4 regions of the Bradyrhizobium sp. C-145 genome follow, and region 3 is predicted to be linked to each of the others. Evidence: predicted binding sites of a transcription regulator. Region 3 holds the regulator's gene; each other region holds the start of a gene.
The links. The regulator PhoB, encoded in region 3, activates phosphate uptake and scavenging genes when phosphate is short. The targets are predictions, from matches to a motif close to TGTCATNNANCTGTCAT.
Positions count from the first base shown of each region.

Region 1: the regulator PhoB is predicted to act here: its motif matches at 5,508-5,524, upstream of LRP30_RS00875 (DUF2794 domain-containing protein).
Region 2: the regulator PhoB is predicted to act here: its motif matches at 4,855-4,871, upstream of LRP30_RS18125 (RNA degradosome polyphosphate kinase).
Region 4: the regulator PhoB is predicted to act here: its motif matches at 3,992-4,008, upstream of LRP30_RS17685 (DUF47 domain-containing protein).

Region 1 is NZ_CP088150.1:175,559-183,323, forward strand. It holds gene ccmB (heme exporter protein CcmB) at 1-196, opposite strand, end outside; gene ccmA (heme ABC exporter ATP-binding protein CcmA) at 456-1,058, opposite strand; gene acnA (aconitate hydratase AcnA) at 1,299-4,019, shown strand; gene LRP30_RS00870 (DUF1223 domain-containing protein) at 4,241-5,017, shown strand; gene LRP30_RS00875 (DUF2794 domain-containing protein) at 5,587-5,958, shown strand; gene LRP30_RS00880 (GNAT family N-acetyltransferase) at 6,082-6,612, opposite strand; gene LRP30_RS00885 (Bax inhibitor-1/YccA family protein) at 6,834-7,625, opposite strand.
Region 2 is NZ_CP088150.1:3,918,225-3,925,989, reverse strand. It holds gene LRP30_RS18155 (autotransporter outer membrane beta-barrel domain-containing protein) at 1-928, opposite strand, end outside; gene LRP30_RS18150 (cold-shock protein) at 1,309-1,515, shown strand; gene purN (phosphoribosylglycinamide formyltransferase) at 1,604-2,257, opposite strand; gene purM (phosphoribosylformylglycinamidine cyclo-ligase) at 2,257-3,330, opposite strand; gene LRP30_RS18135 (CDP-alcohol phosphatidyltransferase family protein) at 3,485-4,027, shown strand; gene LRP30_RS18130 (DnaA/Hda family protein) at 4,122-4,799, shown strand; gene LRP30_RS18125 (RNA degradosome polyphosphate kinase) at 4,945-7,137, shown strand; gene ppx (exopolyphosphatase) at 7,153-7,765, shown strand, end outside.
Region 3 is NZ_CP088150.1:8,933,883-8,941,647, reverse strand. It holds gene pstS (phosphate ABC transporter substrate-binding protein PstS) at 1-390, shown strand, start outside; gene pstC (phosphate ABC transporter permease subunit PstC) at 562-1,551, shown strand; gene pstA (phosphate ABC transporter permease PstA) at 1,553-2,398, shown strand; gene pstB (phosphate ABC transporter ATP-binding protein PstB) at 2,395-3,213, shown strand; gene phoU (phosphate signaling complex protein PhoU) at 3,225-3,941, shown strand; gene phoB (phosphate regulon transcriptional regulator PhoB) at 3,957-4,664, shown strand; gene LRP30_RS42080 (GcrA family cell cycle regulator) at 4,920-5,432, opposite strand; gene LRP30_RS42075 (aspartate aminotransferase family protein) at 5,901-7,109, shown strand; gene argF (ornithine carbamoyltransferase) at 7,109-7,765, shown strand, end outside.
Region 4 is NZ_CP088150.1:3,825,503-3,833,267, forward strand. It holds gene LRP30_RS17665 (ABC transporter ATP-binding protein) at 1-722, shown strand, start outside; gene LRP30_RS17670 (ABC transporter substrate-binding protein) at 773-1,996, shown strand; gene LRP30_RS17675 (branched-chain amino acid ABC transporter permease) at 2,061-2,924, shown strand; gene LRP30_RS17680 (branched-chain amino acid ABC transporter permease) at 2,926-3,894, shown strand; gene LRP30_RS17685 (DUF47 domain-containing protein) at 4,051-4,695, shown strand; gene LRP30_RS17690 (inorganic phosphate transporter) at 4,768-5,772, shown strand; gene sugE (quaternary ammonium compound efflux SMR transporter SugE) at 5,765-6,079, opposite strand; gene LRP30_RS17700 (peptide chain release factor 3) at 6,238-7,765, shown strand, end outside.

The sequences.
Region 1 (7,765 bases), 770 kb from region 3:
TGAGCAGGCTTGCCAGCAGCGCACCGAGCCAGAGAATGGCCGGCCCGAGCCGCGACAGCAGCGCCAGATCCGGCCCCACCGCGAACGGCATCAGCACCACCACGGTCAGGAAGAACAGCACGCCGATCAGCGCCCCGCCGCCGACGCGGAGCGCGATCCGGATGTCCCGGCGGATGAGGGCCGACAAGGCGGTCATTGAGGGCTCCGCTCGGGCCCCAAAGGCGGTGCGCTCCCTCCCCCGCTTGCGGGGGAGGGCTGAGGAGAGGGTGTCTCGACAACGAAGATTCGCCCAGAGGAGAGAACCCTCACCCGGCGCTTCGCGCCGGCCTCTCCCGCAAGCGGGAGAAGCGTGGGAGCTCCCGGCGACGCTTGCTTCCCGGGTGCGAGATGGGGGAGCGGGGAAGGAACGGAGAGAGCGGAGTTTGGGCGCTCGGAAAGCTGAGGGTCGAGCCGCATCACCCCACACCCCCGATCCGCAGCTCTCGCGCGTTGATCCCCAGCGGGGCGTGGGTGGCGGCGATGATCAGGCCGCCGCTTGCCAAGTGCTGTCGCATCAATCCGGCAAACATGTCCTGGCCGGCCACGTCCAGCGCCGTGGTCGGCTCGTCCAGCAGCCAGACCGGGCGGCGCACGGCCAGCAGCCGGGCCAGTGACAGCCGGCGGCGCTGGCCGGCGGAGAGGAAGGCGGCGGGCAGGTGGGTGGCGTGGTCGAGGCCGACTTTGGTGAGGCTCTCGGCGGCATCGCAGCGCTCGCCGCCGAGGAAATCAGCCCAAAACGCCAGATTTTCTGCCACGCTCAGCGCCGGCTTCAGGGCATCGCGATGGCCGAGATAGTGGCATTGCTCCGGCAGCGTCAGCTCGCCGTCGCCCCCATCCAGCGCGATCGTCCCGCCGGCCGGAATGAGCAGGCCGGCGATCAGCCGCAGCAGCGAGGTCTTGCCCGATCCGTTGCGACCCATCACCGCCAGGGCTTCGCCGGAGGCGGCCGCGAAATCGAGGCCGGCGAACACCTCGCGGCCACCCCGCACGCATCTGAGTCCGTGACCTGAAAGCCGCATCTCGCCTCGTTTCAACCCGCTCAAAGCCAGGCCTCAGGAAAACTTGGGGTAGCGCATGGGAATTTTTGGCTCGCGGATTGGCGCGGCACGATTGTGGCTGTGGCGGCGCGGTTAGAAAGCTTCTATAAGCCCGGAACTACTTGATGCAGCAACTCAACCTGCCCCTGCAAGCGGCCAAGCCTGATACGCTGACGGTGTTAAAATACCCTGCCGGGTATAACTAACAATTGGGATTCCTACATGACCTCGCTCGACAGCTTTAAATGCAAAAAGACCCTCAAGGTCGGCGCCAAGACCTATGTCTATTACAGCCTGCCCACGGCCGAGAAGAATGGTCTGAAGGGAATTTCGAAACTTCCCTATTCGATGAAGGTCCTGCTCGAGAACCTGCTGCGCAACGAGGACGGCCGCTCGGTCAAGAAGGAAGACATCGTCGCGGTGTCGAAGTGGCTGCGCAAGAAGTCGCTGGAGCATGAGATCGCGTTCCGCCCGGCGCGCGTCCTGATGCAGGATTTCACCGGCGTGCCCGCGGTGGTCGACCTCGCCGCGATGCGCAACGCGATGCAGAAGCTCGGCGGCGATGCTGAGAAGATCAATCCGCTGGTCCCGGTCGACCTCGTCATCGACCACTCCGTGATCGTGAACTTCTTCGGCGACAACAAGGCCTTCGGCAAGAACGTCACCGAGGAATACAAGCAGAACCAGGAGCGCTACGAGTTCCTGAAGTGGGGCCAGAAGGCGTTCTCGAACTTCTCGGTCGTGCCGCCCGGCACCGGCATCTGCCACCAGGTCAATCTCGAATATCTGGCCCAGACGGTCTGGACCAAGAAGGAGAAGATGACGGTCGGCAAGAAGACCGGCACCTTCGAGGTCGCTTATCCCGACTCGCTGGTCGGCACCGATTCCCACACCACCATGGTCAATGGTCTCGCCGTGCTCGGCTGGGGTGTCGGCGGCATCGAGGCGGAAGCCTGCATGCTCGGCCAGCCGCTGTCGATGCTGTTGCCGAACGTGGTCGGCTTCAAGCTGAAGGGCGCGATGAAGGAAGGCGTCACCGCGACCGACCTCGTGCTGACCGTGACGCAGATGCTGCGCAAGCTTGGCGTCGTCGGCAAGTTCGTCGAGTTCTTCGGCCCGGGCCTCGACCATCTCTCCGTCGCCGACAAGGCGACCATCGCCAACATGGCGCCCGAATATGGCGCGACCTGCGGCTTCTTCCCGGTCGACGCCGCCGCGCTCGACTACCTCAAGACCTCCGGTCGCGCCTCGGCGCGCGTTGCGCTGGTTCAGGCCTATGCCAAGGCGCAGGGCCTGTTCCGCACCGCCAAGTCGGCCGATCCGGTGTTCACGGAAACGCTGACGCTCGACCTCGCCGACGTCGTTCCCTCGATGGCCGGTCCGAAGCGTCCCGAAGGCCGTATCGCGCTCCCGTCGGTGGCCGAGGGCTTCTCGCTCGCGCTCAGCAGCGAGTACAAGAAGGCCGAGGAGCCGGAGAAGCGCTTTGCCGTCGAAGGCAAGGACTTCGAGATCGGTCACGGCGACGTCGTGATCGCGGCGATCACCTCCTGCACCAACACCTCGAATCCGAGCGTGCTGATCGGCGCCGGCCTGCTTGCGCGCAACGCGGCTGCGAAGGGCCTCAAGGCCAAACCGTGGGTGAAGACCTCGCTTGCCCCGGGTAGCCAAGTGGTCGCGGGCTATCTCGCCGATTCCGGTCTGCAGAAAGATCTCGACAAGGTCGGCTTCAACCTGGTCGGCTTCGGCTGCACCACCTGCATCGGCAATTCCGGTCCGCTGCCGGAAGAGATATCGAAATCGATCAACGACAACGGCATCGTTGCCGCTGCCGTGCTCTCAGGTAACCGCAATTTCGAAGGCCGCGTCTCGCCGGACGTGCAGGCGAACTATCTGGCCTCGCCGCCGCTGGTCGTCGCGCACGCGCTCGCGGGCAGCGTGACCAAGAATCTCGCCACGGAGCCGCTCGGCGAAGGCAAGGACGGCAAGCCGGTGTACCTGAAGGACATCTGGCCGACGACGAAGGAGATCAACGCCTTCATGAAGAAGTTCGTGACCGCGTCGATCTTCAAGAAGAAGTATGCCGACGTGTTCAAGGGCGACACCAACTGGCGCAAGATCAAGACGGTCGAGAGCGAGACCTATCGCTGGAACATGTCTTCGACCTATGTGCAGAACCCGCCCTATTTCGACGGCATGAAGAAGGAGCCGGAGCCGGTCACCGACATCGTCGAGGCGCGCATCCTCGCCATGTTCGGCGACAAGATCACCACCGACCACATCTCGCCGGCCGGCTCGATCAAGCTCACCTCGCCCGCTGGCAAATATCTCAGCGAGCACCAGGTGCGCCCCGCGGACTTCAATCAGTACGGCACGCGCCGCGGCAACCACGAAGTGATGATGCGTGGCACCTTCGCCAACATCCGCATCAAGAACTTCATGCTGAAGGGCGCCGACGGCAACATTCCGGAAGGCGGTCTGACCAAGCACTGGCCGGACGGCGAGCAGATGTCGATCTACGACGCCGCGATGAAGTACCAGGAAGAGAAGGTGCCGCTGGTGGTGTTCGCCGGCGCTGAATACGGCAACGGCTCCTCGCGCGACTGGGCCGCGAAGGGCACGCGCCTGCTCGGCGTTCGCGCCGTGATCTGCCAGAGCTTCGAGCGCATCCACCGTTCGAACCTGGTCGGCATGGGCGTGCTGCCGCTGACCTTCGAGGACGGCACTTCCTGGCAGTCGCTGGGTCTGAAGGGTGACGAGAAGGTCACGTTGCGCGGCCTCGTCGGCGACCTCAAGCCGCGCCAGAAGCTGACCGCGGAGATCGTCTCCGGCGACGGTTCGTTGCAGCGCGTTTCGCTGCTTTGCCGCATCGATACGCTGGACGAGCTCGATTACTACCGCAATGGCGGCATCCTCCATTACGTCCTGCGCAAGCTCGCGGCGTAAGCGCGGATTTGTGAACGATGGCTCACTGCGAAGTGAGTAGAAGCCAGAACGAAGGCGGCCTATCAAAAGGCCGCCTTCGCGCGTTTTGCGGCACGTTTCGGATGGGCCCGGCCGGTGGAAAACCTCCTCCTGGACGGAAGAATGTGCTGCGCCCCGTAAGATTACGGTGACCATCAGGCGATAAGATTCCCTCTCACGAGCAATGGTGTGCGGCGTTCGACATGACAACAATGACGGCTTCTCATCCGATTTCACGTTGGTCCAGTGCCCTCTGGTCGGGTGCTCTCGGCATCTGTGCGATCGTCGCCGTCATCCGCCCTGCCGAGGCTGATCCCCGCGCCGTTGTCGAATTGTTTACCTCGCAGGGCTGCTCGTCCTGCCCGCCCGCCGATAAGATCATCGGCGATCTCTCCAAAGATCCCTCGGTCATCGCGCTGAGCATGCCGATCGACTATTGGGACTATCTCGGCTGGAAGGACACGCTGGCCGATTCGCGGTTCTCTGCGCGGCAGCGTGCTTACTCGCGCATGCGCGGCGACCGCGAGGTCTACACGCCGCAGGTCGTCGTCAATGGGTCGACCCATGTCATCGGCAGCGATCGCACCGGCATCGAGAATGCGATCGGCAAGACCGACAAGGGCATGGGCGTGATGAGCGTGCCGGTGACGATGTCGCTTGCGGGCAAGCAGATCAGCGTCTCCGTCGCCGCGAGCAACGAGCCCACCGTCTCGCACGGCGAGGTCTGGATCTGCTCGATCGCCAAGTCGGTGCCGATCACGATCACCCGCGGCGAAAATCGCGGACAGCAGATCACCTACCACAACGTGGTGCGCAACCTGCTCAAGGTCGGCGATTGGACCGGCCGTCCGGAAAGCTGGACGGTGCCGATCGAGAACCTCACGCGCGACGGCGTCGACGGTGCGGTGGTTTATGTTCAGGATGGCAACCGAGAGAAGCCGGGTGCGATGCTGGGCGCGGCCTACACGTCGCTGCACTGATTTCACTGACTCACCAGCGTCGCGCTCGCTCTAACTCCTCATGGTGAGGAGCGCGCCCTTGCGCGCGTCACGAACCAAGCAGGCCCGGCGGATGCAGCTCGGCCTTATCCTTCGAGACGCCGCGCGAGCGCGGCCCTCAGGATGAGGGGAGGGAGCCGGTGCATGAGGAGAGCGAAGGCTCGGCGAGCCGGAAACACCCACACAAACAAAAAAGGACCAACTTGCGTTGGCCCTCCTTGTCGCGCGTACAGACCCGATCCTGTCGACCCCGGGGGGCTGGGGGCTGAGGAATCCGGAACCGAAGGACCGGGCCAACGCACGTGAGCCTTTTCGCAGTGCAGGGCGGCAGTCGCTAGGCGGAAAAGCGGCGACACTATGATTCCTGCTAACGATCCCGTGACGGTTTGCCGCGACAAAGTTCCACCATTGCGTGTGTCCCGATTCGATGAGTCGAACGGGAAGGCCCCTTGCAGTAGGGACAGGTTGGCGCAATCATGCAACTGTCATGATGCCAGAGGTTCCGGTTGTCGCGGACGCGGGTCATGCCGTGCGATGAGGAGGCGCTTCCCATGAATCTGATGTCGGAGGATGCCGAGCCGAGCGAGCAGCGCGCGGCGGCGCGCCCCGCCGCTGCGACGACGCAGCCGAATCGGGTGACCTTCAACCGCCTCGAGCTGCACCGGATTCTCAATCTCTACGGCCGCATGGTCGCCGACGGCGAGTGGCGCGACTACGCTATCGACTTCCTGAAGGACCGCGCCGTGTTCTCGGTCTATCGCCGCGCCTCGGAAGTGCCGATCTATCGGATCGAGAAGGACCCGCGGCTTGCGCGCAAGCAGGGCATGTACAGCGTGATCTCGGCGACCGGCCTGATCCTGCGCCGCGGTCACGAGCTCGAGCGCGTGCTGCTGGTGATCGATCGGAAGCTGGCGGTGGTGTGAAGACCCTCGGTCGTCATTCCGGGGCGCGACGAAGTCGCGAACCCGGAATCCATTCATCCACCGTCCGTGTCGTTCAATGGATTCCGGGTTCGCGCTGCGCGCGCCCCGGAATGACGGGAGCCCCTACTTCCCCGGCACCGTGCTCGCGCCCTCGCCGAGATCCCGCTGCATCATCACCGTATCCAGCCAGCGGCCGAATTTCAGCCCGACATTGGGATGCGTGCCGATCATCTTGAAGCCGCTCTTGGTGTGAACGCCGATCGAGCCGGCATTGGCGGAATCGCCGATCACGGCGATCATCTGGCGGAAGCCACGCGCCTCGCATTCGGTGATCAGCCGCTCCAGCAGCAGGGAGCCGACACCGCGGCGGTGGAAGGAGGGGTCGAGATAGATCGAATTCTCGACCGTGAAGCGATAGGCCGGCCGCGGCCGGTAGGCCCCGGCATAGGCATAGCCGGCCACGCGACGATCGAGGATGGCGACGAAATAGGGATAGCCGCCGTCGATCAGCGCGCGATAGCGGCGCGTCATCTCGGCAAGGTCGGGCGGCTCCAGCTCGAACGTCGCGGTGCCCTCGCGGACGGCCTGCTGATAGATGGCGGTGATGGCGGGAAGGTCGGCCTCGGTGGTGGGCCTGATTTCAGGTGCGGACATGGCGGGAAGGATAGAGGCTTCCCGCGGCCGCTGGAAGAGGCTGCGCTGCTTCTCCGGCGTCATTGCGAGCGTAGCGAAGCAATCCAGAAATGCATCCGCGGAGGCACTCTGGATTGCTTCGTCAAGAGCTCCTCGCAATGACGGTGCCTGTGGGTACAGCCCGGCCCAAACAAAAACCCCGGCCTTACGGCCGGGGTTCATGTCGTTCCCTCGTCCTGGCGTTAGTCGCGCTGGCCGAGGAGCTGCAGCAGCAGCGTGAACAGGTTGATGAAGTTCAGGTACAGCGACAGCGCGCCGGTGATGGCCGCACGCTCTGCGATGTCACCGCCGGCCGAGGCGTAGCCGTAGATGTAGTCGTTCTTCAGCCGCTGGGTATCCCAGGCGGTGAGGCCCGCGAACACCAGCACGCCGACCACCGACACGATGAACTGCAGCATCGAGCTGGCCAGGAACAGGTTCACCAGGCTGGCGATGATGATGCCGATCAGGCCCATGAACAGGAACGAGCCCATTCCGGTCATGTCACGCTTGGTGGTGTAGCCGTAGAGGCTGAGCGCACCGAAGGTCGCCGCGGTGATGAAGAATACCCGCACGATCGAGGTGTGCGTGAACACCAGGAAGATCGACGACAGCGAGATGCCCATCAGCGCCGAGAACACCCAGAACAGGATCTGGGCCGTCGAGGGTGCCAGACGGTTGATGCCCGCCGAGATCACGAACACCATCGCGAGCGGCGCCAGCATGAACAGCCACTTCAGGGGGCTCACGAACATCGCGTAGCCGAATGGCGTCAGGAACAGCTTGCCGACGCGGACGGCTTCCGGCGTCGGGACGTCCGTCACGGCGGCCATGTAGACGCCGAGCGCGGCAAGGCCCGTGATGGCCAGGCCGATGCTCATGTAATTGTAGATGCGCAGCATATAGGCGCGCAGGCCGGCATCGACCGTCGCGGCGTCAACACGCCCGGCGGCCCTGCCGAAAGGAGAAGCGTAGTTACGGTCTAGGTCCGACATGGTCGAATTCCCGTTGGTTGGTCCGGTCCGGCATGAGGGTCGCCACGCCGCCGGTTCGTCAGTTCTATCTCGGATACCGATCCCAGCCGACTAAATTTAGGCTCACAATCGGGGCTCCGAACCCACTCGATATGTGGGAA
Region 2 (7,765 bases), 4.5 Mb from region 3:
TTTTCTGGTCGATGATGAAGTAGCGGCCGATCTCGGCCCCGATCATGACGCGCGCGCGCGACAGCGCCGTCGCGCCGACGTTGAGCGGATCAAGGCCGCCGGCCTCCTGGAACGCCGCGCTGGTGGCGCGCACATATTCCAGCGCGCCCTTGGGCACGATGCGCATCTGGTCCTTGGTCCAGTAATAGCTGATCTCGGTCAGCGCACCGTCGACCGCGGCGCGATAGCCCGCGTTCGCAACGCCAAAGCCGGTGTCGCGGCTGGAACGGACCTTGCCGAATCCGTGCACCACCGCAAAGGCCCAAGTCCAGGGCCCCTTGTCGATGGAGCCGTTGAGGCCGATTTGGGTCAGGTCGAGTGTCGCCGACTGGAGCGCCAGCGGCACGTCGATGTCGGTGTGGCTCTGGTCGACAGAAAAGCCGATATTGACGCCGGGTGCGAGCCGCGCGCCGATGCCGGCGACGCCGCCAAAGGTCTTGCGCTTGTCGCCGAGGAAGTCTCCCTGCGCATCGGTGCGGACCGAGATGCCGTAGCCCTCGAACCAGGTGCGGTAGCGCGGATCTTCGGTGCTCGCCGATGCGCCGCCGCCGCCGGGATTGGTCCGGGATGCCCGGTTGATGCCGCTCGATGCCTGGTTGCCGAGGCGCTCCAGGAAACCTGAGCCGAGATTGAGCGTGCTGTTGCCGGCCGACTGGTCGTAGTTGGTCGAGGTCGGCATCGGGACCGGGGTCGGAGACGGCGTGGGTGTCGGGGTCGGCGTGGGCGTCGGCGTCGGACTTTGCGCGAGGACGGGCGTCGCCGCCGACACCGTCACGATGAACGCAAACGTCATAAGGGCAAAGGTCGTCGCGACCGCTGCCGCGACCCGGCGGACGCGGTTCAGCCCGATCGTCTGCCGTGTCCCTGGTGGCTGCACGGTGCAGCGCATGACGACAAATCCCAAAGCAAATGGCGGCGCGCAAAAATGCAACAGGAGCGGCGCACGCATGAGGTGATTTGCGCCGAACTGTTACGGAGGGTCAACCAGCTGACGCCTCCCGACGAGGGGGATTGCTCCTGATTGTGGTTCCCCGGCCACAGGTCGAAAATTGCACTTGGGCGCGTCCGGTGCGATCTTGAAATTCGCGTCCTGCTTGCTAACGCGCGCTTTTCATGTTGCAATATTGACCACAATCGGAATTGGCCGCTCGGCTGTGCGTTTCGCGACATTAAGACTCAAGACTCGAACAGACTTCCGGAAGCCCGTTTGTGGCGTGGCACGCGAAAAAGCGGCCGCGTCTTTTTTCTATCTAGTGGAGGAGACTAGCGATGCCGCAAAAGGGCACCGTCAAATGGTTCAACCCGACCAAGGGCTATGGGTTCATCAAGCCGAACGGCGGCGACAAGGACGTGTTCGTCCACATCTCCGCCGTCGAGCGCGCCGGACTCTCGACCCTCAACGAGAACCAGGTGGTTGAATACGACCTCGTGGAGAACCGCGGCAAATCATCCGCGGAGAACCTCAAGGTCTCCTGATTTCTCTCAAAGCTACGCGCGAGAGATCATGACGTTGCCCCCGGCTCTGCCGGGGGATTTTGTTTGGAAAGTCAAAAGCAACGTCGCTTCAGCTCACCACCGGCGAAACCAAAAAATTCTCCCACGGTCCGCTGCCGGCCGTCTTGCACACCTCGCCCTCGATCCGGACCTTGTCGGCCGCGAGCAGCCGCAGCGCCTCGGGATAGATGCGGTGCTCGACTTCGAGGATGCGCTCCGAGAGCGTGTCCGACGTATCGTTGTCGCTGACGGGCACGGCGCCTTGCATCACGATCGGGCCGGCATCGGTCTCCGGGATCACGAAGTGCACCGTCGCACCGGACAGCTTGACGCCGGCACGCAAGGCCTGGCCGTGCGGGTCGAGGCCGGGGAAGGATGGCAGCAGCGAGGGATGGATGTTGAGCATCCGCCCGTACCAGGCCTTGGTGAACTCCGCCGTGAACAGGCGCATGAAGCCGCCCAGACAAATCAGCTCGATGCCGTGCCGGTCCAGCGCGGCCTGCAGCACCTTCTCGAAACCTGCGCGGTCCTTGCCGAACGGCTTGCTCTCGATCACCTCCGTTGTCACGCCGCTCGCCCTCGCCCGTTCGAGCCCCAGTGCATCGGCCTTGTTCGAGATGACCAGCGAAATCTCTGCCGGAAAATCCGCGGCAGCCGCTGCCTTGATCAGCGCAGCCATGTTGGAGCCGCGGCCAGAGATCAGGATGGCGACGCGGCGCTTCATCACAGCGCCAGGTCGAGGTGGCCGTTATAGACGACGCGGTGCTCGCCTTCGGCCGGGATCACGGTGCCGAGCTGCGCCACGGTCTCGCCGGCATCGGTCAAGACCTTGACCACCTTGTCGACCTGGTCAGGCTCGACGATCGCGATCATGCCGATGCCGCAATTGAAGGTGCGCAGCATTTCCAGCTCGGCGATGCCGGCCTGCGCGGCCAGCCATTTGAACACCGGCAGCACCGGCAGCTGTGCAAGGTCGATGCCGACGCCGAGGTGCTTCGGCAGCACGCGCGGAATGTTGTCGGTGAAACCGCCGCCGGTGATGTGGGCGAGCCCCTTCACCGCGCCAGTCTCGCGGATCGCGCGCAGGCAGGATTTGACGTAGAGCCGCGTCGGCGTCAGTAGCGCGCCGCCCAGCGTCATCACCGGCGCGAAAGGCGCTTGCGCCTCGAAGCCGAGACCGGATTGTTCCACGATCTTGCGCACCAGCGAGAAGCCGTTGGAGTGCACGCCCGACGAGGCGAGTCCGATCACGGCGTCGCCCGCCGCGATGTCCTTGCGCGGCAGCAGCGTGCCGCGCTCGGCGGCGCCGACGGCAAAGCCGCCGAGATCGTAGTCGCCGTCCTTGTAGAGGCCGGGCATCTCGGCCGTTTCGCCGCCGATCAGGGCGCAGCCGGATTCGCGGCAGCCCTCCGCAACGCCGGCGACGATCGCGGCGGTGGCCTCGGGATCGAGCTTGCCGCAGGCAAAATAGTCCAGGAAGAACAGTGGCTCGGCGCCCTGAACCACGAGGTCGTTAACGCTCATGGCGACGAGGTCGATGCCGATGCCGCCATGCAGGCCGGTCTCGATCGCGATCTTGACCTTGGTGCCGACGCCGTCGGTCGCGGCAACCAGCACGGGGTCCTTGAAACCGGCCGCCTTGAGGTCGAACAGGCCGCCGAAACCGCCGATCTCGGCGTCGGCGCCGGGCCGTGCGGTGGCGCGCACCATCGGCTTGATCAGGTCGACGAGGCGGTTGCCGGCGTCGATATCGACGCCTGAATCGGCGTAAGTGAGGCCGTTTTTGCGGTCGGTCATGCCCGATTTCCAGTGGGTTTGCGGCTGGTTACGTCGAATTCCGGGGACGCGCAATGGCTCGCATGGCGCCCCGCCCTATACTATGTAGATATCAACCGGTTCAGCCTCCGAGGGGGCCGGATCTGAGGTCAATCCGGGTGCCGGGAAGCGCCGCGTGAGTATTCCGAACATCATTACCCTGGGCCGCATCATGCTGGTCCCGATCATCGTCTGGGCCATCGTGTCGAGCCAAATGGAGGTGGCGTTCGCGGTCTTCCTGATCGCCGGTATCAGCGACGCCGTCGACGGCTTCCTGGCCAAGCGCTTCAACATGACGAGCGAGCTCGGCGCCCTGCTCGATCCGCTCGCCGACAAGGCGCTGCTGGTCTCGATCTACATGGCGCTCGGCATCTGGGGGGCGATTCCGCGCTGGATCGTCATCCTCGTGGTCTCGCGCGACATCATGATCGTCGCCGCCGTGATCGTATCCTGGCTGTTCGACCGGCCGGTCGAGATGAAGCCCTCGAAGGTGTCCAAGCTCAACACTGTGGCCCAAGTGGCGTTCGCGGCCTTGGTGCTGGCCGCGCTTGCCTTCGGCTTCAAGCCGGCCCCTTATGATATGATCCTGATGGGCCTCGTCACGGTCTTCACGCTCTCGTCCGTGTCGCTCTATCTCGTCGAGTGGCTGCGGCACATGAGCACGATCGAGGCCAAATGAGTTGGGATGCGGCCCCGCAAAAGGCCAACTCCCGCTCCGATCAAGTCGAATCTTTTCCAACGAGGCCGGCGCGCCGGCATGGAGCAAGGCAAGCGTGGCAGGCCGCGTTCATCCCCGACAATTGGCGTTTTCGCTTCCGCATGCGGAAAGCCTCAGTCGGGACAATTTCCTCGAGGGCCCCGCCAACGTGGCCGGCCTCGGCCTGATCGACGCCTGGCCGGAATGGCCGAACCGGATTATGTGGCTGGCCGGCCCCGAAGGCAGCGGCAAGAGCCATCTCGCCGCGATCTGGGCCGAGGAGGCTGGCGCCCGCTCGACCACGGCCAATGCCCTGACCGCCGCAGCGGTTCCGGGCGCGCTCGCCACCGGGGCGCTAGTGGTCGAGGATCTCAAGGCGAAAGAATTTGACGAGCGTGCCCTCTTCCACCTGATGAACCTCGCCCGTGAGGATGGCGCCTACGTCCTCTTCACCGGACGCGAGGTCCCGGCATCGCTCGAGATCGAGCTTCGCGACCTGCGCTCGCGCCTGCGCGCCGTGCCGGTGGTCGCGCTGCTGCCGCCCGACGACCAGCTTTTCCGTGGCCTGATCGTCAAATTCTGCGCCGACCGCCAGCTCACGGTGGATGAGAGCGTGGTCAGCTACCTTGCCACCCGCCTGGAGCGGTCCTCGGCCGCCGCCCGGCGGGCTGTGGAATTGCTCGACAGCGAGGCCCTGCGACTTGGGCGCCCCGTCACCCGGGCGCTGGCCGCCGAGCTGCTTCGGGATGCCTGACCGGACCCCGCTCGCCTCCGAGGCCGCTTGACGCGGCGGAGCGGCGGAACATCAATGTCATCGAAACGTCATCGCTCTAACACATGCTCCCGCCGGTTTTGCGCGTAAGTCGCAAATTGGGGTGAACTGGATGGATCGACTTCTCATGGACTCAGCGCAAGCCCTTGAAATCAAAGAAAAAGCTCCGGAAACCGAGGGCCTGCCGGCGATCGCTTCCAGCCCCGAGCGATTCATCAACCGCGAGCTGTCCTGGCTGCATTTCAATCGCCGCGTCCTGGAGGAATCGGTCAATCCCAGCCACCCCATGCTGGAGCGGGTACGATTCCTGTCGATTTCAGCGAATAACCTCGACGAGTTCTTCATGGTCCGCGTGGCCGGCATCAAGGCCCAGGTGCGCGAGGGCATTGCCGAGCGCGCCCCCGATGGCCTGACGCCGTCGGAGCAGCTCGCGCTGATCAACCGCACCGTCTCCGAGCTTGCCTCCGACCAGCAGGCGATCTGGCGCGACCTGCGCGGCACGCTCGCCGATGTCGGCATCGTGCTGGTTGAGGGCAAGGACGTCACCAAGGCGGAGCGGACCTGGATCGAGGACTACTTCCTCAACAACGTGTTCCCGCTGCTGACGCCGCTCGCAATCGATCCGGCCCACCCTTTCCCGTTCATTCCAAGCCTCGGCTTCACCATCGCGCTCCAGCTCACGCGCGCCGCCGACGGCAAGCAGATGAACGCGCTGATCCGCATGCCCGGCAAGATCGATCGCTTCATCCGCCTACCAGCCGAGGGCAAGGCCGTCCGGCTGATTTCGCTGGAACAGGCGACCGCCCTGTTCATCAACCGCCTCTTCCCCGGATACAATTTGCACGGCCAGGGCGCCTTCCGAATCATCCGCGACTCCGAGCTCGAAATCGAGGAAGAGGCGGAAGACTTGGTCCGCCTGTTCGAGACCGCGCTGAAGCGTCGCCGCCGCGGCTCCGTGATCCGGCTCGAGATCGACGCCAAAATGCCCGAGGAATTGCGGAGCTTCGTGCAGCACGCATTGTCGGCCGCCGATGACGAGGTGTTCCTGGTCGACGGCGTGCTCGCCATGAACGAGCTTTCGCAGCTCACCCGCATCGACCGTCCCGACCTCGAATTCACCCCTTACGTGCCGCGCCATCCCGAGCGGGTGCGCGAGCATGCCGGCGACATCTTCGCTGCGATCCGGCAGAAGGACCTCATTGTCCATCACCCCTACGAATCCTTCGACGTGGTGGTGCAGTTCCTGCAGCAGGCCGCGCGCGACCCAGATGTTGTCGCGATCAAGCAGACGCTCTACCGCACCTCGCAGAACTCACCGATCGTGCGTGCACTGGCCGAGGCCGCCGAGGCCGGCAAGTCGGTCACCGCGCTGATCGAGCTGAAGGCGCGATTCGACGAAGAGGCCAACATCCGCTGGGCACGCGACCTCGAACGCGCCGGCGTGCAAGTCGTCTACGGCTTCCTCGAACTGAAGACGCATGCAAAGCTCTCGATGGTGGTGCGCCGCGAGGGCGGCAGCCTCACGACCTACGTCCATACCGGCACCGGCAACTATCACTCGGTGACCGCGCGCATCTACACCGACCTCTCCTACTTCACCTCGGATCCGACCATCGGCCGAGACGCGGCGCGCGTGTTCAATTTCATCACTGGCTATGCCGCGCCGAGCGATCTGGAGAAGATGGCGGTGTCGCCATTGACCTTGCGCAAGCGCATCATCGAGCACATCCAGGGCGAGACCGCGCATGCACGGCACGGCCGGCACGGCGCGGTCTGGATGAAGATGAATGCGCTTGTCGACCCCGACATCATCGACGCGCTCTACGAGGCCTCGCAAGCCGGCGTCCAGGTCGAGTTGGTGGTGCGCGGCATCTGCTGCCTCAGGCCCGGAATTCCCGGCCTGTCGGAGAACATCCGCGTCAAGTCGATCATCGGACGCTTCCTGGAACACGGCCGAATCTACTGCTTCGGCATGGGCCAGGGCCTGCCGAGTGCGAAAGCGGCTGTGTATATCTCCTCGGCCGACATGATGCCGCGCAACCTCGACCGCCGCGTCGAGGTGCTGTGTCCGCTGCAAAATCCCACTGTGCATCAGCAGGTTCTCGAACAGATCATGGTCGCGAATCTGAAGGACAATGAGCAGAGCTGGCAATTGTTGCCGGACGGGTCCTCAACGCGTATGAAGGCCGCGAAGGGCGAGGAGCCTTTCAACGTCCACAACTACTTCATGACAAATCCGAGTCTCTCTGGCCGTGGAAAGTCGCTCAAAGAATCCTCGCCGCGCCGTCTCACGCGCCGGAACGAACGTCACCAATCCTGATCCCGGATTCTCGACGTGAAGCAGCCGCGTAAGCGCGGCGCGAGCGTCGCAGTCATCGACATCGGTTCCAACTCGGTCCGCCTCGTCGTCTACGAGGCGCTGGCGCGCAGCCTCATTCCAATCTTCAACGAGAAGACGCTGTGCGGCCTCGGACGCGAGGTGCAGAGCACGGGCCTGCTCGCGCCCGACGCCGTCGACAAGGCGCTGACTTCCCTCAAGCGTTTTCGCGCGCTGTGCCGCGTGATGCAGGTCGGGCGCGTATTCGCGATTGCGACCGCCGCCTGCCGCGATGCCTCCAACGGCCCCGACTTCATCGCGAAGGCCGAGCGCATCTGCGCCGTGAAGATCGAGATCCTGTCGGGCCAGCGCGAAGCGCGGCTGTCGGCGCTCGGCGTGATCTCCGGCATCCATCATCCCGACGGCATCGTCGGCGATCTCGGCGGCGGCTCACTCGAGCTGATCGACGTGCGCGGAAACAGCGTGCGCAGCGGCGTGACGCTGCCGCTCGGTGGCCTCGCGCTCCAGGACCTCGCGCACAAATCGCTCAAGCGCGCCGACCGCATCGTGCGCGATGCGCTCGACGAGGTGCCGCAGCTTTCCGCGGGCAGCGGCCGCACCTTCTACGCGG
Region 3 (7,765 bases):
AAGAACTCGATCGGCTATGTCGAGTACGCCTATGCCAAGCAGAACAAGCTGACCTACACCGGTCTCGTCAACAAGGCCGGCAAGCCGGTGCAGCCGACCGTCGAGGCCTTCCAGGCCGCCGCCTCCAACGCCGATTGGGCCAAGGCTCCCGGCTATTACGTTATCCTGACCGACCAGCCCGGCGACAAGTCCTGGCCGATCACGGCGGCGACCTTCATCCTGATGCACAAGTCTGCGACGGACAAGGCTGCCTCCCAGGAAGCCATCAAGTTCTTCCGCTGGGCGTTCAAGAACGGCGGCAAGGCGGCTGAAGAGCTCGACTACATCCCGATGCCGGACAGCGTCGTCCAGCTGATCGAGAAGACCTGGGCTGCCGAGATCAAGAGCTGAAGCGAATGGCCCGGACGCGCTGCAGCGTGAAACGCTGCTGCGCAGCGCCGGGACCGACAAGAACCGGGCCCCGGATCAGCGTCGCGCCGCTTCGCAGCTCGCGCCGCATCCGGGGCACAAGTCCGGCAACAAGCGTATATAGAACGGGTACAGGGGATCGGCGTGGCAGAGATGGCTGTTCAGAGCGATGTAATCGACGACGCCGGACCGTATGACCGCGCCAAGGCCTTGAGCGCGTTCAAGCTCGGCGACGTCACCTTCTACTGGATCACGCGGCTTTCCGCGATCTCGGTGCTGCTGATCCTCGGCGGCATCATCATTTCGCTGATCGTCGGCGCCTTCCCGGCGATCAAGGAATACGGCCTGTCGTTCCTGTGGACGCAGCGCTGGGCGCCCTCGGCCGATCCGCCCGTGCTCGGCGCGCTCGGGCCGATGTACGGCACGCTCGTCACCTCCTTCATCGCGATGCTGATCGCCATTCCGGTCGGTCTCGGCATTGCGATCTTCCTCACCGAGCTCTGCCCGCAATGGCTGCGCCGCCCCATCGGCATGGCGATCGAGCTGCTCGCCGGCATCCCCTCGATCATCTACGGCATGTGGGGCTTCTTCGTGCTGGGCCCGTTCCTGGCCAACACCTTCCAGCCCTTCATGATCAGGGTCTTCGACGGCGTCCCGGTGCTGGGGGCGATCTTCGCAGGTCCCCCGTCCTATCTCAGCCTATTCAACGCTGCGCTGATCCTCGCCATCATGGTGCTGCCCTTCATCACCTCGATCTCGGTCGACGTGTTCAAGACGGTGCCGCCGGTGCTGAAAGAGGCCGCCTACGGCGTCGGCTGCACCACTTGGGAAGTCGTCCGCAGCGTGGTGATCCCCTACACCCGCGTCGGCATCATCGGCGGCGTCATGCTGGCGCTAGGCCGCGCGCTCGGCGAGACCATGGCGGTGACTTTCATCATCGGCAACTCGTTCCGGATCTCCTCGTCGATCTTCGCGCCGGGCACCACGATCTCGGCGGCGATCGCCTCCGAGTTCGCCGAGAGTGACGGCCTGCACCAGTCCGGCCTGATCCTGCTCGGCCTGCTCCTGTTCGTGCTGACGTTCTTCGTGCTCGCGGCCGCGCGGCTGATGCTGCTGCGCCTGGAACAGAAGGCGGGGAAGTGACATGAACCCGATTTACGCACGCCGCCGCCGCACCGACATCGTCATCCGCGGGCTCTGCATCGCCGCCGCCGCCTTCGGCGTCACCTGGCTCGCGCTGATCCTGATCACGCTGCTCTACAACGGCCTTAGCGGCCTGAACCTCCAGGTCTTCACCGAGAACACGCCGCCGCCCGGCGCGTCCGAAGGCGGCCTGCTCAACGCCATCGTCGGCTCGCTGATCATGACCGTGCTCGGCGTCGGCATCGGCGCGCCGCTCGGCCTGTTCGCCGGCACCTATCTCGCCGAATACGGCCGTAACGACAAGCTGACTTCGGTGATCCGCTTCATCAACGACATCCTGTTGTCGGCGCCCTCGATCATCATCGGCCTGTTCATCTACGGCGCCGTGGTGGTGCCGATGCGCGGCTTCTCGGCGATCGCCGGTAGCCTCGCGCTCGCCGTGATCGTCATCCCGGTGGTGCTGCGCACCACCGAGGACATGCTGCTTCTGGTGCCGAACGCGCTGCGCGAGGCGGCCTCCGCGCTCGGCCTGCCGCGCTCACTGGTGATCAAGCGCATCGCCTACCGCGCCGCGCGCTCCGGCCTCATCACCGGCGTGCTGCTCGCCACCGCCCGCGTCGCCGGCGAGACCGCGCCGCTGCTGTTCACCGCGCTGTCGAACCAGTTCTTCAGCCTCGGCCTGAACAAGACGATGGCGAACCTGCCCGTGACCATCAACAATTTCGTGCAGAGCCCCTACGCCTATTGGAAGCAGCTCGCCTGGAGCGGCGCACTGCTGATCACGCTCACCGTGCTTGCCCTGAACATTGGCGCCCGCATCCTCGGTGCCGAGAGGACCGCAAAATGACCGACCTGTCCGTATCCGTGAGTTCCAACGGTCACCTGGCCTCGCATCCGCTGCCGGAAGCGCCCGCCAAGGTGACGGTGCGCAACCTCAACTTCTATTACGGCGAGCATCACGCGCTGAAGAACATCAACCTGACGCTCGGCACCAACCGCGTCACGGCCTTCATCGGCCCGTCGGGCTGCGGCAAGTCGACCCTGCTGCGCATCTTCAACCGGATGTACGACCTCTATCCGGGCCAGCGCGTGACCGGTCAGCTGATGCTCGACCAGACCAACATTCTCGATCCCAAGCTCGACCTCAATCTGCTGCGCGCCCGGGTCGGCATGGTGTTCCAGAAGCCGACGCCGTTCCCGATGACGATCTACGAGAACATCGCCTTCGGCATCCGCCTCTACGAGAAGATCTCGAAGTCCGAGATGGACGACCGGGTCGAGAAGGCGCTGCGCGGCGGCGCGCTGTGGAACGAGGTCAAGGACAAGCTCAACGCCTCGGGCCTGTCGCTCTCCGGCGGCCAGCAGCAGCGCCTCTGCATCGCCCGCACGGTCGCGGTGCGGCCTGAAGTGATCTTGTTCGACGAGCCCTGCTCGGCGCTCGATCCGATCTCGACCGCCAAGGTCGAGGAGCTGATCCAGGAACTGTCCGAGAACTACACGATCGCGATCGTCACCCACAACATGCAGCAGGCGGCGCGCGTCTCCGACAAGACCGCCTTCATGTATCTCGGCGAACTGATCGAGTTCGACGACACCAGCAAGATCTTCACGTCGCCGAGCGACCGGCGTACGCAGGATTACATCACCGGCCGGTTCGGCTGAGGAGACGGGACATGGGTACTGAACATACCGCAAAGGCCTTCGACACCGACCTCCAGGAGCTCACCCGCCTGGTCGCCGAGATGGGCGGCATCGCCGAGCGCATGATCGTCGATTCCGTCGACGCGCTGATCCGCCGCGACGTCGCGCTCGGCCAGCGCGTCGTCACCACCGACGCCGAGCTCGACGCGCTGCAGAAGCGCATCGAGGAGCGCGCCGTGCTCACCATCGCCCGCCGCCAGCCGATGGCGGTGGATCTGCGCGAGATTGTCGGCGCCATGCGCGTCGCCACCGATCTCGAGCGCATCGGCGACCTCGCCAAGAACATGGGCAAGCGCGTTGCGGCGCTGGAGACGGACTTCCATCCGCTAAAACTGTTCCGCGGCCTGGAGCACATGACCGACCTCGTGCAGCAGCAGGTCAAGTCGGTGCTGGACGCCTATGCCGCGCATGATCTGCCGGCGGCAATGGCGGTGTGGAAGGGCGACGAGGAAGTCGACGCCATCTGCACCTCGCTGTTCCGCGAGCTCCTCACCTACATGATGGAGGATCCGCGCAACATCTCGTTCTGCATCCATCTGATGTTCTGCGCCAAGAACATCGAGCGGATCGGTGACCACGCCACCAACATCGCCGAAACAGTGTTCTACATGATCGAGGGTCAGGCGATCACCGACAAGCGGCCGAAGGGCGACATGACGACCTTCGCCACGACGGTACCGAATACCTGAGGGAGCGACGACAACATGGGCGCACGCATCATGGTGGTTGAGGACGAGGAAGCTCTCACCGAGCTTCTCCGTTACAACCTCGAAGGCGACGGCTATGACGTGGAGACGGTGATGCGCGGCGACGACGCCGACACCCGCCTCAAGGAACACATCCCCGATCTGATCGTGCTCGACTGGATGCTGCCGGGACTATCAGGCATCGAGCTGTGCCGGCGGCTGCGCACCCGTCCCGAGACCAAGCAACTCCCGATCATCATGCTCACCGCGCGCGGCGAGGAGAGCGAGCGGGTGCGGGGTCTTGCGACCGGCGCCGACGACTACATCGTCAAGCCGTTCTCGGTGCCGGAGCTGCTCGCGCGCGTGAAGGGGCTCTTGCGACGGGCAAGCCCGGAGCGGCTCGCCACCGTGCTCGCCTATGGCGACATCGAGCTCGATCGCGACAAGCGCCGCGTGGCGCGCTCTGGCCGGCCGATCGATCTCGGCCCGACCGAATATCGCCTGCTGGAGTTCTTCCTGGAGCATCCCGGCCGCGTGTTCTCGCGCGAGCAGCTGCTCGATAGCGTCTGGGGCCGCGACATCTATATCGACGAGCGCACCGTCGACGTCCATATCGGCCGCCTACGCAAGCTGCTCAATCTCGGCCGCGAGCAGGACCCGATCCGCACAGTCCGCGGCGCCGGCTATGCGCTGGATGATCGGTTTGCGAAGGCGGAGCAGACCTAAGTTAGGCGGTGTTGCTTTAGCAGGCGGCTGCCACACTCTCACTGTCGTCCCGGACAAGCGTAAGCGCAGATCCGGGACCCATAGCACAGGGAGTGATTGTTGCGCTAAAAAAGTAACTTCGAGTCCCCGTAGCCACAGCTTGCGGTGGCTGTGGGTCCCGGATCTACGCGCGCTTGAGGCGCGCTTGTCCGGGACGACATCGGATTTGTAGAGCCGTCATCGCGTGACGGCTGCCGTTTCGATCTCAGAACAAACTCACCGCGTGCTCGGCTTGGCCGGCGCCCGCCGCCGATCCGCGGCCGGCTGATACGCCACGCGCGAGTGCTGGGCACAGTAGGGCAGGCCGGACAGCGCCCTGCCGCCGCAGAAGAAGAAATCCGGGCTCGATGGATCGCCGACCGGCCAGTGGCAGGTTGCCTCGTTCAATTCCAGCAGCGACAGCCGCTGGCTCATCGGCACCACGTTGTCGTAGGTGACCGGTTCGGCCTCCACCTCGACCTCGAAGGCCTGCGCCAGCGCGGTGTTGCCGCGCGAGATCGGCCGGGTCACCCGCATCATGTGCTGTGCTGGGCGCGCCTTGCGCGGCCGCGGCGCGGCCGAAGATGGGCTCTTGGCGCGGCCCGACAGGCCGAGCCTGTGCACTTTGCCGATCACGGCATTGCGGGTCACATTGCCGAGCTCGGCCGCGATCTGGCTGGCCGAAAGTCCGGCCTCCCAGAGCTTTTTCAGCTGCTCGACGCGATCGTCGGACCAGGTCAAAACCGTCATTGCACCCTTTCCCTCGCTGCGCGCCGCCATCCTGGGGCCTCACAGCGAATGCCTAAGCCTTGAAAAACCCGTGCCGCCAGAATCCCTTAAGGCTCGCCGGGCGCGCTACTGACGCCCGAACGTTTACGCCGGTACATGAGGACTTAGAGGATCAGAACCGCTGCACGAGATGTCGTATCTGACAGGCCAAACGCTACAATATGGCGTGACTCCCGCGCAAGAGTCCGCCGACTCGCTTCCACATGTTCCGTGGTGAAAACCCCGCAAAATCGGCACCGCAAGACTACGGATTCAGCGTTTCGCGAGGCTTTCCAGGCGGCATTGACACCGGTCTTGCCAGGCATAAGATAGTGCCGCGTGCCGCCCTTAAAAGGCGGCACGTTTCGTTTTCCGGACCGGTCAATGGTGCGCTGCGCAAGGCACGCCAGGCAGGTCTCAACATTCAAATGCAACATCCAAGTGATGGTCATGACCAACAGCGCCGCGCCGCATCTGCTTCCCGTTTTCGCCAGGGTCGACCTTGGTTTCGAGCGCGGCGAAGGCTGCTGGCTGATCGCGACCAATGGCGATCGCTATCTCGATTTCACGTCGGGCGTTGCGGTGAACGCGCTCGGCCATGCCCATCCCGCGCTGGTCAAGGCATTGCAGGAGCAGGCGACCAAGCTCTGGCACATGTCGAACCTGTTCCAAAGCCCGGACGGTGAGAAACTGGCGGCGCGCCTGTGCAGCGAAAGCTTCGCGGACTTCGTGTTCTTCTGTAATTCCGGCGCTGAAGCGCTGGAATGCGTGATCAAGGTCGTGCGGCGCTATCACGCCGCCAAAGGCCATCCTGATCGCTATCGCATGATCACCTTCGAAGGCGCCTTCCATGGCCGTACGCTGGCGACGTTGGCCGCGACGGGTTCGGCAAAGTATCTCGAAGGTTTCGGCCCGCCGATGGACGGCTTCGACCAGGTCCCGCATGGCGATATCGAGGCCGTGAAGAAGGCGATCGGTCCGCAGACCGCCGGCATCCTGATCGAGCCGATCCAGGGCGAGGGCGGTGTGCGTTCGTCGACACCCGCCTTCCTCAAGGCGCTGCGTCAGCTCTGCGACGAGAAGGGCCTGTTGCTCGCGTTCGACGAGGTGCAGACCGGCATGGGCCGCACCGGCGATCTGTTCGCGCATCGCCGTTTCGGCGTCACGCCCGACGTGATGTCGCTGGCGAAGGCGCTCGGTGGCGGCTTCCCGATCGGTGCTTGCCTTGCGACCGCGGAAGCGGCCTCCGGCATGACACCCGGCTCGCACGGTTCGACCTTCGGCGGCAATCCGCTCGCGATCTCCGCTGCGAACGCCGTGCTCGACGTCATGCTCAAGCCCGGCTTCTTCGACCACGTGCAGAAGATGTCGCTGCTGCTCAAGCAGAAGCTCGCCTCCGTGATCGATCGCCATCCTGATGTCGTCAGCGAAGTGCGTGGCGAGGGTCTCCTGATCGGCATCAAGGCGGTCGTGCCTTCGGGTGATCTCGTTGCCGCCTTGCGCCACGAAAAACTGCTCACCGTCGGCGCCGGCGATAATGTCGTGCGCTTCCTGCCGCCTCTGATCGTCACCGAAGCCGAGATCGAGGACAGCATCGGGCGGCTCGAGCGCGCCTGCACGGCGATCTCGTCCAGTCAGACCAAGCGGGCGGCAAGCTGATGAGCAAGTCGCCAAAGCACTTCCTCGACATCAACGAGCTCCCGCTGTCGGAGCTCAAGCGCATGCTCGCCGCATCCTCCGCCATGAAGGCGAAGCAGAAGGCGCATCAGCCGGTCAGGCCGCTCGAAGGCAAGACGCTGGCGATGATCTTCGAGCGCCCCTCGACGCGGACGCGGGTGTCGTTCGACGTCGCCATGCGCCAGCTCGGCGGCGAGCCCATCATGCTCACCGGTGCCGAAATGCAGCTCGGCCGCGGCGAGACCATCGCCGACACCGCGCGTGTGCTGTCGCGCTATGTCGACGCCATCATGATCCGCATCCTCAATCACGAGGCGCTGCTTGAGCTTGCGGCCTATGCGACCGTGCCCGTCATCAACGGCCTGACGCGCCGTTCGCACCCTTGCCAGGTGATGGCCGATCTCATGACCTACGAGGAGCATCGCGGTCCGATCGAGGGCAAGACGGTGGCCTGGACCGGTGACGACAACAACGTGCTGGCGTCCTGGGCCCACGCCGCCGAGCGCTTCAAATTCCAGCTCAACGTCGCAACGCCCCCGGAGCTCGCGCCGAAAAAGGCGATGCGCGACTGGATCAAGACGACCAATGCGCCGATCGTGCTCGGCACCGATCCGGAGGCCGCCGTGCGCGGTGCCGAT
Region 4 (7,765 bases), 4.4 Mb from region 3:
CTCCGGCAAAGGCTGCGACCGGCGGAAACATCCTTCAAGTCCGCAACCTCGAAGCCTGGTACGGCGAGTCCCACATCCTGCACGGGATCAACTTCGACGTGAATGCGGGCGAGGTCGTCACCCTGCTCGGGCGCAACGGCGCCGGCAAGACGACCACGTTGAAGTCGATCATGGGCATCATCGGCAAGCGCTCGGGCTCGGTGAAGTTCAACAATCAGGACATCATCCGCGCGACCTCCGACAAGATCGCGCGCATGGGCATCGCGTTCTGCCCCGAGGAGCGGGGGATATTCTCCAGCCTCGACGTGCGCGAGAATCTGATGCTGCCGCCGGTCGTCCGCGAAGGCGGTCTGCCGCTCGATCAGATATTCGACCTGTTCCCGAACCTGAAGGAGCGGCTCAACAGCCAGGGCACCAAGCTGTCGGGCGGCGAGCAGCAGATGCTCGCGATCGCGCGCATCCTGCGCACCGGCGCGAGCTTCCTGATGCTGGACGAGCCGACCGAGGGCCTTGCGCCCGTCATCATCCAGCAGATCGGCCACACCATTGCACGGCTCAAGAAGGAGGGTTTCACGATCCTCCTGGTCGAGCAGAACTTCCGCTTCGCATCCACCGTCGCCGACCGCTACTACGTGGTCGAGCACGGCAAGATCATTGACGGTTTTTCCAACGCCGAGCTTGCCGCCAATATGGACAAGCTCCACACCTATCTCGGCGTCTAGAACTGCCAAACAAGTTAGAACCAACGAGAATATTTAGAGAGGGAAGCCGCATGAACACCCGGTCGATCGCTTCATTTCTGCTCGGCACCGCGCTGGCGCTTGCAGCGACAAGCGGCGCGATGGCGCAGGACAAGACCATCAAGATCGGCGTGCTCACCGACAACTCCGGGCTCTACGCCGACCTTGGAGGTCCCGGCTCGACGCTGGCCGCGCAGATGGCGATCGAGGATTCCGGGCTTGCAGCCAAGGGTTGGAAGGTCGATCTCATCTCCGCCGACCATCAGAACAAGCCCGACATCGGCACCGCGATCGCGCGGCAGTGGATCGATGTCGAGAAGGTCGACGTCTTCATGGACGTGCTGAACTCCGGCGTGGCGCTGGCGGTGAACAATGTCGTCAGGGAAAAGAATTCGATTCTGATCGACACGGGTGCGGCGACGTCCGATCTGACCAACGCGCAGTGCTCGCCGAACACCATCCACTGGGTCTACGACACCTACATGCTGGCCAACAGCACGGGACAGGCGCTGGTGAAGGCCGGCGGCGACACCTGGTACTTTCTGACCGCCGACTACGCCTTTGGTCACGCGCTCGAGCGCGACACCGCCGCAGTCGTGGTCAAATCAGGCGGCAAGGTGATTGGCAGCGTGAAGCATCCGCTCAACACCGCTGACTTCTCCTCGTTCCTGCTGCAGGCGCAGGCGTCGAAAGCCAAGATCATCGGCATGGCGAACGCCGGTGGCGACACCACCAACACGATCAAGCAGGCGGCGGAATTCGGCATCGTCGCAGGCGGCCAGAAGCTCGCCGGGCTTCTGCTGTTCATCACCGACGTCCATGCGCTCGGATTGAAAGTGGCGCAGGGGCTGAACTTCACCGAAACCTTCTATTGGGATTTGAACGACGGCACCCGGGCCTTCTCCAAGCGTTTCTCCGAAAAGATGAAGAACAAGGCGATGCCATCGATGGTGCAGGCTGGCGTCTATTCGGGCCTGATCCATTATTTCAAGACGCTGGAAGCGTTGGGTGGCAATCCGCACGATGGCGCCAAGGTGGTCGCCAAGATGAAGGAAATGCCGACGGACGATCCACTGTTCGGCAAGGGCACGATCCGCGCGGACGGCCGCAAGCTCCATCCCGCCTATCTGTTCGAGGTCAAGAAGCCCGAGGAATCCAAGGGGCCGTGGGACTACTACAAGCTGATCGGCACGACGGCGGCAGACCAGGCTTTCAGGCCGCTCTCGGAAAGCGCCTGTCCGCTGGTGAAGAAGTAGTACCGACAGCGTCCGCTGGCGGGCACCGTCGTCAACAAAACGGGACTGGGTACGAGATCGATCGATGCAGGCTCTATACGCTCAGCTACTGGTGGGACTGATCAACGGCTCGTTCTACGCGCTGCTCAGTCTCGGGCTTGCCGTGATCTTCGGCATGCTCAACATCATCAATTTCGCCCATGGCGCGCTCTACATGATGGGCGCGTTCGTCGCCTATTTCCTGTTGAACCTCGGCGGCATCAACTATTGGTGGGCGTTGCTGCTGGCGCCCATCATCGTCGGCATCTTCGGCATGATCCTGGAGCGGACCATGCTGCAATGGCTGACCGGGCTCGATCATCTCTACGGCCTGCTCCTGACCTTCGGCATCGCGCTGATCGTGCAGGGCGTGTTCCAGAACTACTTTGGCTCCTCCGGTCTGCCTTATGCCATTCCGGACCAGCTCAGGGGCGGCATGAATCTCGGCTTCATGTTCTTACCCGTCTATCGCGGCTGGGTCGTCGTGTTCTCGCTGGCGGTGTGCCTTGCGACCTGGTTCCTGATCGAGAAGACCCAACTCGGCGCTTACCTGCGCGCCGCCACTGAAAACCCGACGCTGGTGCGCGCCTTCGGCATCAACGTGCCGCGCATGATCACGCTGACTTACGGTCTCGGTGTCGGCCTTGCCGCGCTCGCCGGCGTGCTCTCGGCGCCGATCAACCAGGTGCGGCCGCTGATGGGCGCCGACCTCATCATCGTCGTGTTCGCGGTGGTCGTGATCGGCGGCATGGGATCGATCATGGGCTCCATCATCACCGGCTTTGCGCTCGGCGTGATCGAGGGCCTGACCAAGTATTTCTACCCCGAGGCCTCCAACACCGTCGTGTTCGTGCTGATGGTGCTGGTGCTCTTGGTGAAGCCAACGGGATTGACGGGAAGGGCAGCCTGACATGACGACCCTGACGGACGACACGCTGCCTACAACCCCTCGCGCCATGCGCGACGAGATGCTCGTCTTCGTGGTGATGGCCCTGCTGTTGGCGGCGGTGCCGTTCACGGGAGTCTATCCGTTCTTCGTGATGCAGGCGCTGTGCTTTGCGCTGCTCGCCTGCGCCTTCAATCTGCTGGTCGGCTATGGCGGGCTGCTGTCGTTCGGCCACGCCATGTTCCTGGGAACCGCGGGCTATTGCAGTGCGCATGCGCTGAAGGTCTGGGCGCTGCCGCCCGAGCTCGGCATCCTCGTCGGCGTCGCCGCGGCGTTCGTGCTGTCGATCGTGACCGGCTACATCTCGATCCGCCGCCAGGGCATCTATTTCTCAATGATCACCCTGGCGCTGTCGCAGCTCCTGTACTTCATCTACCTCCAGGCGCCGTTCACCCACGGCGAGGACGGCATCCAGGGCATTCCGCAAGGGCACATGTTCGGCGTGTTCGATCTGTCCAAGCCGACGGTGCTTTATTACGTCGTGCTGGTCGGCTTCCTCGCCGGCTTCCTCTTGATCTTCCGCATCATCAACTCGCCGTTCGGCGAGGTCCTGAAGTCGATCCGCGAGAACGAGCAGCGGGCGATCTCGCTCGGCTACCGAACCGACCAATACAAGTTCCTGGCCTTCATCCTGTCGGGCACGCTGGCCGGCTTTGCCGGGGCGCTGAAAGTGTTCGTGGCGCAAAACGCCTCGCTCACCGACGTGCACTGGTCGATGTCGGGCGAAGTCGTGCTGATGACGCTGGTCGGCGGTCTCGGAACCATTTTCGGTCCCGTGATCGGCGCCTTCGTGATCATCGCCATGCAGCAATATCTGGCGGGCTTCGGCCAGTGGGTGACGGTGATCCAGGGTGGAATCTTCGTGATCTGCGTGCTCACCTTCCGCCGCGGCGTCATCGGTGAAATCGCGCATTACTTCCGGAGATCGCTCTAAACGGCTGATTTTAAATAGGTTTGTCGGTCGCTTGAAAGCGGTGGATGACCCGGCTCCGCGGGCGCGAGATGACACGCACGTGGATCGAAAATGGTCTATGACAGTTTCATGACGGCCCTTCCGGGCCGGGCCATTTCCAACCGGTAGCCTGTCCCCATGATGCGATGGTTTCGTGCTTTCCTGCCCAAGGAAGAACGGTTCTTCGACCTGTTCGACCGTCATGCCCAGACCGTGATCCAGGGCTCGATCGCGCTCCAGGGCATGCTCAACGGGGGCGAGGAGACGCCGGTCTATTGCCAGCGCGTCAATCAGTTCGAGAACGACGCCGACAACATCACCCGCGAGGTGCTGACGGCGGTGCGCCGCACCTTCATCACCCCGTTCGACCGTGGCGACATCAAGAACCTGATCACCTCGATGGACGACGCCATCGACCAGATGCAGCAGACGGCGAAGGCCGTCATGCTGTTCGAGGTCCGCGCCTTCGAGCCGCCGATGCGCGAGATCGGCGGGCTTCTGATCGAATGCGCCAATCTGGTGGGACGCGCGCTGCCGCTGATGCAGTCGATCGGCCCGAACGTCGCCATGCTGAGCGCGATCACGGAGGAGCTGGGCAAGCTGGAGGGCCGCGTCGACGACCTCCACGACATCGGGCTGAAGGAGCTGTTCCTCAAGCATCGCAACGGCAACGCGATGGACTTCATCGTCGGTGTCGAGATCTACGACCATCTCGAAAAGGTTGCCGACCGCTTTGATGACGTCGCCAACGAGATCAACAGCATCGTCATCGAGCAAGTGTAGCGCATGATGCGGAAAAGTGTGCAGCGGTTTTCCGCTCAAATCATGCGTAAGCTTTAAGGCAGGGGCCGCGCCGTGGATGCTGCGTTGGGTTTTCCCGTCCTGGTCGGCTTGATCGCCGTCGCGTTGCTGTTCGATTTCCTGAACGGCCTGCATGACGCCGCCAATTCGATCGCGACCATCGTCTCGACCCGCGTGCTGCGGCCCCAATTCGCGGTGTTCTGGGCCGCATTCTTCAATTTCGTCGCCTTCATGGTGTTCGGGCTGCACGTCGCCCAGACCATCGGCACCGGCATCATCGATCCCTCGATCGTCGACGCCCAGGTGATCTTCGCGGCCTTGGTCGGGGCCATCGTCTGGAACATCGTGACCTGGGCGCTCGGCATCCCGTCCTCGTCGTCGCATGCGCTGATCGGCGGCCTCGTCGGTGGCGGCATGGCCAAGGCGGGCATTTCGGCGGCGGTGTGGAGCGGATTGTCCAAGACGGTGCTGGCGATCGTGCTGTCGCCCCTGGTCGGCTTCCTGCTCGCGATGATGCTGGTGGCGATCGTGTCCTGGGCCTCGGTGCGCTCGACACCGTTCGCAGTCGACCGCGCCTTCCGTATCCTGCAATTCGCCTCCGCCTCGCTCTATTCGCTCGGCCATGGCGGCAATGATGCGCAGAAGACCATGGGTATCATCGCGGTGCTGCTCTATTCGCAGGGCCATCTCGGCAGCGAATTCTCCGTACCGTTCTGGGTGGTGCTGTCCTGCCAGGCCGCGATGGCACTGGGCACGCTGATGGGTGGCTGGCGCATCGTCCGCACCATGGGCCTGCGCATCACCAAATTGACTCCGATGCAGGGCTTTTGCGCCGAGACCGGCGGCGCTGCGACCCTGTTCATGGCGACCTTCCTCGGCGTTCCCGTCTCGACCACCCACACCATCACCGGCGCCATCGTCGGCGTCGGCGCAGCCCGCCGTGTCTCGGCGGTGCGCTGGAATGTCGCGAGCTCGATCGTCTATGCCTGGGTGATCACGATCCCGGCCGCGGCCCTCGTGGCCGCGCTGAGCTGGTGGGCGGTCCAGATAGTCAAGTAACGAGCTTCAATCCGATAATTCCGGCGATGATCAAGGCGATGCTGGCGAGCCGGAAAGCGGTCGCGGGCTCGCCGAACAGGATGATGCCCAGCGTCGCGGTGCCGACCGCGCCGATTCCGGTCCAGATTGCATAGGCGGTTCCGACTGGCAGTGATTTGAGAGCAACTCCGAGCAGGATGATGCTGCCGGCCATGGCCGCGAGCGTGACGACGGACGGAACAAACTTGCTGAAGCCCTCGGTATATTTCAGGCCGATCGCCCAGGTGATCTCGAGAAGACCGGCGACGAACAAGATGCTCCAGGCCATGACGACCCTCCGTGCAAGGCAGGGTCGTCCCCGCAAGGCAATGACCTATGAAAGGGAGGGCCGTCCCTCCCAAACGGCGATATGGGGCTGGCCGAGGGGCTCCGCAATCACCAAATCAGGCTTGATCAGGCCCATTTTCCCTGCCAAACGCTCCCGCCATGTCCGACATCGCCACCACCGCAGCCGAATCGCCGGCCCGTTCCCCGCTTGCCGCTGAAGTGTCGCGGCGGCGGACCTTTGCGATCATCTCCCACCCCGACGCCGGCAAGACCACGCTGACCGAGAAGCTGCTGCTGTTCGGCGGCGCCATTAACCTCGCCGGCCAGGTCAAGGCCAAGGGCGAGCGGCGCAACACACGATCGGACTGGATGAAGATCGAGCGCGAGCGCGGCATCTCGGTCGTGACCTCGGTGATGACCTTCGAGTTCGAAGGCCTCGTCTTCAACCTGCTGGACACGCCGGGCCACGAGGACTTTTCGGAAGACACCTACCGTACGCTGACGGCGGTCGATTCCGCCGTGATGGTGATCGACGCCGCCAAGGGCATCGAGGCGCGGACCCGGAAGCTGTTCGAGGTGTGTCGTCTTCGGGATATCCCGATCATCACCTTCATCAACAAGATGGACCGCGAGAGCCGCGACGTCTTCGAGCTGCTCGACGAGATCGAGAAGACGCTGGCGCTCGACACCACGCCGATGACCTGGCCGGTCGGCCGCGGCCGCGACTTCCTCGGCACCTACGACGTCGTCAATGGCGGCGTGCGTCTGCTCGAAGGCGGCGGCGCCAAGACCGGCGCGGCGCAGCAGATCGAGATCGAAGAACTCGCCAAGCTCAATGCGAATCTCGACGTATCAGTGGTGAAGGACGAGCTCGAGCTCGTCACCGAAGCGTCAAAACCGTTCGAGCTCGAAGCATTCCGCGAGGGTCATCTGACGCCGGTCTATTTCGGCAGCGCGCTGCGCAATTTCGGCGTCGGCGACCTCTTGGAAGGCCTCGGCAAGTTCGCGCCCGAGCCGCGCGCGCAGGACAGCGACCAGCGCAAGGTCGAGGCCACCGATCCGCGCATGAGCGCCTTCGTGTTCAAGATCCAGGCCAACATGGATCCGAACCATCGCGACCGCATCGCGTTTGCGCGGCTCTGCTCGGGCAAGCTCAGCCGCGGCATGAAGGCGAAGCTCGTGCGCACCGGCAAGAGCATGCCGCTGTCGAGCCCGCAATTCTTCTTCGCGCAGGATCGTTCGGTCGCGGATGAGGCCTTTGCCGGCGACGTGGTCGGCATTCCCAATCACGGCACGCTGCGCATCGGCGACACGCTGACCGAGGGCGAGGATTTCAACTTCGTCGGCGTGCCGAGCTTTGCGCCGGAAATCGTCCGCCGCGTTCGTCTCACCGACGCGATGAAGGCGAAGAAGCTGAAAGAAGCGCTCCAGCAGATGTCGGAGGAGGGCGTGGTGCAGGTGTTCCGTCCGCGCGACGGTGCGCCCGCGCTGGTCGGCGTCGTCGGCGCGCTCCAGCTCGACGTGCTGAAGGCCCGGCTCGAGGCGGAATATTCGCTACCGGTCGAGTTCGAGGTGAGCGAGTTCCAGCTCGCGCGCTGGGTCTCCTCGGAGGATCGCAAGAAGCTCGACACCTTCATCGCCGCCAACACCTCGAGCATCGCCGACGACGTCGACGGCGATCCAGTCT